Azospirillum brasilense: one gene and its partner. The protein of the gene in region 1 interacts with the protein of each later gene in a pairwise test. Links are inferred from orthologs where the notes say so. Each region holds a gene or a part of one and is shown on either strand. Other genes may lie near its edges. The genes, in order: secD and pheT.

The links.
Region 2: the proteins of secD (region 1) and pheT interact in binary tests that used the Escherichia coli proteins (3 or more experiments, as listed by UniProt). The link is inferred for Azospirillum brasilense from one-to-one orthologs.

What each region holds. Positions count from the first base shown.
Region 1 is NZ_CP012915.1:684,101-687,384, forward strand. Bases 110-3,080 are described here. They hold secD (protein translocase subunit SecD), read left to right. Parts: upstream 110-781; coding sequence 782-2,380; downstream 2,381-3,080. Other genes in these bases: AMK58_RS16890 (hypothetical protein), read left to right, coding at 110-262; yajC (preprotein translocase subunit YajC), read left to right, coding at 374-745; secF (protein translocase subunit SecF), read left to right, coding at 2,393-3,080. In the rest of the region: more of AMK58_RS16890, read left to right, coding at 1-109; more of secF, read left to right, coding at 3,081-3,284. UniProt on the Escherichia coli protein: Part of the Sec protein translocase complex. Interacts with the SecYEG preprotein conducting channel. SecDF uses the proton motive force (PMF) to complete protein translocation after the ATP-dependent function of SecA.
Region 2 is NZ_CP012914.1:265,603-268,976, forward strand. Bases 204-3,264 are described here. They hold pheT (phenylalanine--tRNA ligase subunit beta), read left to right. Parts: upstream 204-566; coding sequence 567-2,963; downstream 2,964-3,264. Other genes in these bases: pheS (phenylalanine--tRNA ligase subunit alpha), read left to right, coding at 204-553. Also shown: more of pheS, read left to right, coding at 1-203.

The DNA of each region.
Region 1 (3,284 bases):
GCCGGCGGACGGCCGCCGCCCCGATCTCGGGACGGCGCTGTACCGGCCGCGCGACCCGTCCTTCTCCGCCAACGCCGGACGGTCGACCGAGCGGTTCCCGCGCGCGGATTTCGAGCTGGCCGGCACCGCGCCCTTCCTGCCGAACCATCTGCTGGCCTACGCGCCCTCCGACCGCTCCTTCCACGGGGTGGAGCCCGTGGAGGCGCCCTGCGTGCGCCGCTTCCTGCTTCTCTTTGCCGTGATGGACAGCCGCGGCCCTTGAAGCCCGGCGGGCGTACCCCTATTCCATTGCATCGACGGCCCGGACCGTTATAGTCGCCGCGTCCGCGAGCGCCCGCTGCGCCTTCGGAACCAAACCACAGGGAGCCTCCAGATGTTCGTTTCGACGGCCTATGCACAGACCGCCGCGCCCGCCGCCGGTGGGGCCGACATGATCGTGCAGTTCCTGCCGCTGATCCTGATCTTCGTCGTCTTCTATTTCCTGCTGATCCGTCCGCAGCAGAAGAAGATGAAGGAACACAAGGGCATGCTGGAGTCCATCCGTCGCGGCGACCGCGTGGTGACCGGCGGCGGCATCATCGGCACCGTCACCAAGGTGGGCCCGGAGGACGAACTTCAGGTCGAGATCGCCGAGAACGTCCGTGTCCGCGTCATGCGCTCCACCGTGAACCTCGTGCTGTCGAAGTCCGAGCCGGCCAAGAGCGCCGACGAGAAGGCTGAAGAAAAGGTCGTGGACCGCAAGTAACGCGGTTCTCCGGTAGCGAACGGGACTGGTTTACGAATGCTGTATTTTCCGCGCTGGAAGATTTTTCTGATCGTCGCGATCTGCGTGCTCGGGACCATCCTCACGCTGCCGAATTTTTTCAGCCGCGAGACGTTGTCGGCCCTGCCGAACTGGTACGCGCACAACCGCGTCAACCTCGGCCTCGACCTGCGCGGCGGGTCGCACCTGCTGCTCGAGGTGGACATGGGCGCGGTCATCCGTGACCGCGTCGAAGGCCTGGTCGATTCGGCGCGCACCCAGCTCCGCAACGACAATGTCGGTTACACGGCGATCACCCCGGGCGACCGCGGCATCACCGTGCAGCTCCGCGACCCGGCGCAGGCCGACACGGCGGTGCGGGCGCTGCGCCAGCTCGCCAACACCATCGGCGGCGGACCGCTCGGCGGCGGCCAGCCGGATCTGGAGGTCACCTCCGGCGGCGGCAGCGTCACCGCCCGGTTGAGCGAGATCGCCCTGCGCGAGCGCGCCACCCAGGCCATCGAGCAGTCCATCGAGATCGTGCGGCGCCGCATCGATGAGACCGGCGTCAACGAGCCGACCATCGCCCGCCAGGGCGCCGACCGCATCCTGGTCCAGCTTCCCGGCGTCGAGGACCCCGACCGCGTGAAGCGTCTTCTCGGCACCACCGCGAAGATGACCTTCCGTCTGGTCGACATGAACGCCGACCCGAGCGCCGGCCGCGCCCCTCCGGGCACCGACATCCTTCCCTCGGCGGAAGGCGGGCGGGCGCAGAGCGCCTACGTCATCCGCAAGAAGGTCGAGGTGGACGGCGCCAACCTGACCAACGCCACCGCGGGCAGCAACCCGCAGACCGGCGAATGGGTGGTCAATTTCGAATTCGACAGCATCGGCGCCCGCCGCTTCGCCGACGTGACCCGTGCCAACGTCGGCCGGCCCTTCGCCATCGTGCTCGACAACAAGGTCATCAGCGCCCCGGTGATCCGCGAGCCGATCACCGGCGGACGCGGCCAGATCAGCGGCAGCTTCACCGCCGCCGACGCCAACGACCTCGCCGTCCTGCTGCGCGCCGGCGCACTGCCGGCCCCGCTGAAGGTGATCGAGGAGCGCACGGTCGGCCCCGACCTCGGCGCCGATTCGATCCGCGCCGGCCTGATGTCGGTGGGAATCGGCTTCGTGCTGGTCTGCGCCTACATGATCGCCGCCTACGGCCTGTTCGGGGCTTTCGCCTGCTTCGCGCTGCTGGTCAACACCGTTCTGACGCTGGCCGCGCTGTCGCTGCTCCAGGCGACGCTGACGCTGCCGGGCATCGCCGGCGTCCTGCTGTCGCTCGGTCTGGCGGTCGACGCCAACATCCTGATCAACGAGCGCATCCGCGAGGAAACGAAGAAGGGCCGCGGCGTCTTCGGCTCGGTCGAGGCCGGCTTCAGCCGCGCCTATTCCACCATCGTGGACGCCAACCTGACCACCGCCATCAAGATGGCCATCCTGTTCGTGCTGGGCACCGGCGCGATCAAGGGCTTCGCCGTCACCATCACCTTCGGCATCCTGATTTCGCTGTTCACGGCCACCGTGCTCGTGCGTCTCATGATGGTCAGTTGGCTGCGCAAGACGCGGCCGGCCGTCCTGCCGGTGTAAGAGGTCATTCCCATGTTCCGGCTTCGTCTGGTCCCTGACAACACCAACATCCAGTTCATGCGCGGGCGACACGCCGGCCTGATCGTGTCGGCGTTCCTGTCGATCGCGTCGGTGGTGCTGTTCTTCTATCCCGGCCTTAATTACGGCATCGACTTCCGCGGCGGCATCGTCATCGAAGCGCGCACGCCGCAGGCCGCCGACTTTGCCTCGCTGCGCCACACGCTCGGTCAGCTCAATCTCGGGCAGGTGGCGTTGCAGGAGTTCGGCTCGCCCCAGGACGTGCTGATCCGTCTGGAACGCCAGCCGGGGGATGACGCCGCCCAGCAGGTGGCCGCCGACAAGGTGAGGGCCACGCTCGCCCAGGAGCTTCCCGGCACCACCGTGCGCCGCGTCGAGGCGGTTGGCGCGTCGGTCAGCGGCGAGCTGTTCTTCAACGGCATGCTGGCGCTCGGCCTCGCGCTGCTGGCGATGCTCGTCTACATCTGGTTCCGCTTCGAATGGCAGTTCGGTTTCGGCGCCATCGTGACGCTGCTGCTGGACGTGACGAAGGTGGTCGGCTTCTACGCGATCACCGGGATGCAGTTCAACCTGACGGCCATCGCGGCGATCCTGACGATCATGGGCTATTCGACCAACGACAAGGTCGTGGTCTATGACCGCATGCGCGAGAATCTGCGCATCTACAAGAAGATGCCGCTGCGCGAGTTGATCGACCGTTCGATCAACGAGACGCTGAACCGCACGCTGGGCACCTCCATGTCGACGCTGCTGTCGATCCTGCCGCTGGCCTTCTTCGGCGGCGAGGCGTTGCAGGATTTCGGCATCGTGCTGATCTTCGGCATTTTCCTGGCGACCTCCTCGTCCATCTTCATCGCCGCCCCCATCTTGCTGTTCCTGGGCGAGA
Region 2 (3,374 bases), on another replicon or contig:
CAGCCCGGTGCAGGTCCGCACCATGCTGAACAAGAAGCCGCCGATCCGCATCATCGCGCCGGGCCGCACCTACCGGTCCGACTACGACATGACCCACACCCCGATGTTCCACCAGATCGAGGGGCTGGTCATCGACGAGGCGACCCACATGGGCCACCTCAAGGGCTGCCTGATCGAGTTCTGCCGCGCCTTCTTCGACGTGGACGACCTGCCGCTGCGCTTCCGCCCCAGCTTCTTCCCCTTCACCGAACCGTCGGCCGAGGTGGACATCGGCTGCTCCCGCAAAGGCGGCGAGCTGAAGCTCGGCAACTACGGCGACTGGCTGGAGATCCTGGGCTGCGGCATGGTGCACCCCAACGTGCTGGAAGCCTGCGGCATCGACAGCACCAAGTACCAGGGCTTCGCCTTCGGCATGGGGATCGAGCGCGTGGCGATGCTGAAATACGGCATCCCGGACCTGCGCACCTTCTTCGAAGCCGACCTCCGCTGGCTGAAGCATTACGGCTTCGTGCCGCTCGACGTTCCCAGCATGGCCCAGGGCCTGACGCGCTAAAGGAGCCGGACCCATGAAGTTCACGCTGTCCTGGCTGAAGGACCATCTGGAGACCGACGCCACGCTCGACCAGATCGTGGAGAAGCTGACCGCCCTCGGCCTGGAGGTCGAAGGGGTGGAGGATCGCTCCAAGGAGCTGAAGCCCTTCCGCGTCGCCCACGTCGTCTCCGCCGAGAAGCACCCGGACGCCGACAAGCTGCGCGTCCTGGTCGTCGACACCGGCACCGAAAAGCTCCAGGTCGTCTGCGGCGCGCCCAACGCGCGCGCCGGCCTGAAGGGCGTCTTCGCGCCGGAGGGGGCCTACATCCCCGGCTCCGACATCACGCTGAAGAAGGGCGTCATCCGCGGCGTCGAGTCGAACGGCATGATGTGCTCCGAACGCGAGCTGAAGCTGTCGGAGGAGCACAACGGCATCATCGAGCTGCCCGAGGACGCGCCGGTCGGCGTCGCCTACGCCGACTATGCCGGCCTGGGCGATCCGGTCATCGACATCAGCCTGACGCCCGACCGCGCCGACTGCGCCGGGGTGCGCGGCATCGCCCGCGACCTCGCCGCCGCTGGTCTGGGCCGGCTGAAGCCGCTGGCGGCGGAGCCGGTCAAGGGCGCCTTCGCCAGCCCGTTCGGCGTGACCATCGAGGCGCCGGACGCCTGCCCGATGTATGTCGGCCGCTATTTCCGCGGCGTGAAGAACGGCCCGTCGCCGAAGTGGCTGCACGACAAGCTGGTCGCCATCGGCCTGCGCCCGATCTCCGCGCTGGTCGACATCACCAACTTCATCACCTTCGACCTGTCGCGCCCGCTGCACGCCTTCGACGCCGACAAGGTCAAGGGCGGCATCGTCGTCCGTCTGGCCCGCGAGGGCGAGACGCTGGCGGCGCTGAACGGCAAGGAATACCCGCTCGACCCGGGCATGACGGTCATCGCCGATCATGAGCGGGCCGAGGCGCTGGGCGGCATCATCGGCGGCGAGGCGTCGGGCTGCACCGAGACGACGGTCAACGTCTTCCTGGAGGCGGCGATCTTCGACACCGTGCGCACGGCGCAGACGGGCCGCAAGCTGGGCATCGAGTCGGACGCCCGCTACCGGCTGGAGCGCGGCGTCGATCCGGCGGCGGTGGTGTCGGGGATAGAGCGCGCCACCCGCCTGATCCTGGAGATCTGCGGCGGCGAGGCCTCCGACCTTGTGATCGCCGGCGAGGAGCCGCAGTGGCGCCGCACCCTGACGCTGCGTCCGGGCCGCGTCGCCGCGCTGGGCGGTGTCGAGGTGCCGCGCGACGAGCAGACCCGCATCCTGATCGATCTCGGCTGCGAGATCGTCGGCGAGGATGTGGACGGCACCCTGCGCGTCGTCCCCCCCTCCTGGCGCGCCGACATCCACGGCGAAGCCGATCTGGTGGAAGAGGTGCTGCGCATCCACGGCTTCGACGCCATCCCGGCGACTCCGCTGCCGCGCGAGAGCGTGCTGACCCGCCCGGCGCTCTCCACCAAGCAGCGCCGCGTCGGGCTGGCCAAGCGCACGCTGGCCGTCCGCGGCCTGTCGGAGGCCGTCACCTGGTCCTTCATGGCCGGTCCGGTGGCCGAGCTGTTCGGCGGCGTCGGTGAGGGACTGACGCTGGTCAACCCGATCAGCGCAGACCTCGACGTGATGCGCCCGTCGATCCTCGGCAACCTGATCCAGGCCGCCGGGCGCAACGCCGACCGCGGTTACGCCGACGCCGGCCTGTTCGAGGTCGGCCCGGCTTTCCGCAAGCCGTCGCCGGACGGGCAGGACATCGTGGCCGCCGGCATCCGCGCCGGCAACGCGGTGCCGCGCCACTGGGCGGAGAAGGCCCGCGGCGTCGATGCCTTTGATGCCAAGGCCGACGCGATGGCCGTGCTGGAGGCCGCCGGCGCGCCGGTGACCAACCTGCAGGTCACCACCGACGCGCCGGGCTGGTACCATCCCGGCCGCTCGGGCGTGCTGCGTCTCGGCCCGACGGTGATGGCCCGCTTCGGCGAGATCCACCCGACCGTGCTGGGCACGCTGGGCGTCAAGGGTCCGGTGGTCGGCTTCGAGGTGTTCCTGGACGTCATCCCGCTGCCCAAGAAGAAGGGCGGCACGGCGCGTCCGCTGGTCCAGCTCTCGCCCTTCCAGCCGCTGGAGCGCGACTTCGCCTTCGTCGTCGGCAAGGACGTGGAAGCCGACAAGCTGATCCGCGCCGCCAAGGGCGCCGACAAGGCGCTGGTCAAGGACGTGACGGTCTTCGACGTCTACCAGGGCGCGAACCTGGAAGAGGGCAAGAAGTCCGTCGCGCTCTCCGTCACGCTCCAGCCGACCGAGCGCACCCTGACCGAGCCGGAGATCGAGGCCATCGGCCAGAAGATCGTCGCCGCGGTCGCCAAAGCCACGGGCGGCAGCCTGCGCAGCTGACGTCTACGCTTCTGAAGCGGGCGCATCCAAAGACTGTGGATCCGAAAAAGGATTCAATTTCGTAGGATAAAGTTCGGGCCTCCGCCGCAAGGCGGGGGCCCATTGTTTTTCGGTCTCCGGATGGAACGGCTCCCAATCCGGACAGTTCAAAGGATTGTTCCGGAGGCGACACGTCTGGATTCGCGGAACATGCCGCGGCCCGTTGTTTGGAGCACGTTTCGGCAGGGCATCCGAGCGTGCCTCATATGCGCTTTTTCAGAGTTGAACAGAGTTGGTCCATCAGATAAAGCGAATGAACATAAGTTTGTAAATCATGCGTCCGTATTGTTTCGATGTTGCGCATCGCTGCATATAAATTTCAGAAATGGAATGTTTTCTTTCCACGATACATGGCAGGCATTGCAAAAAATT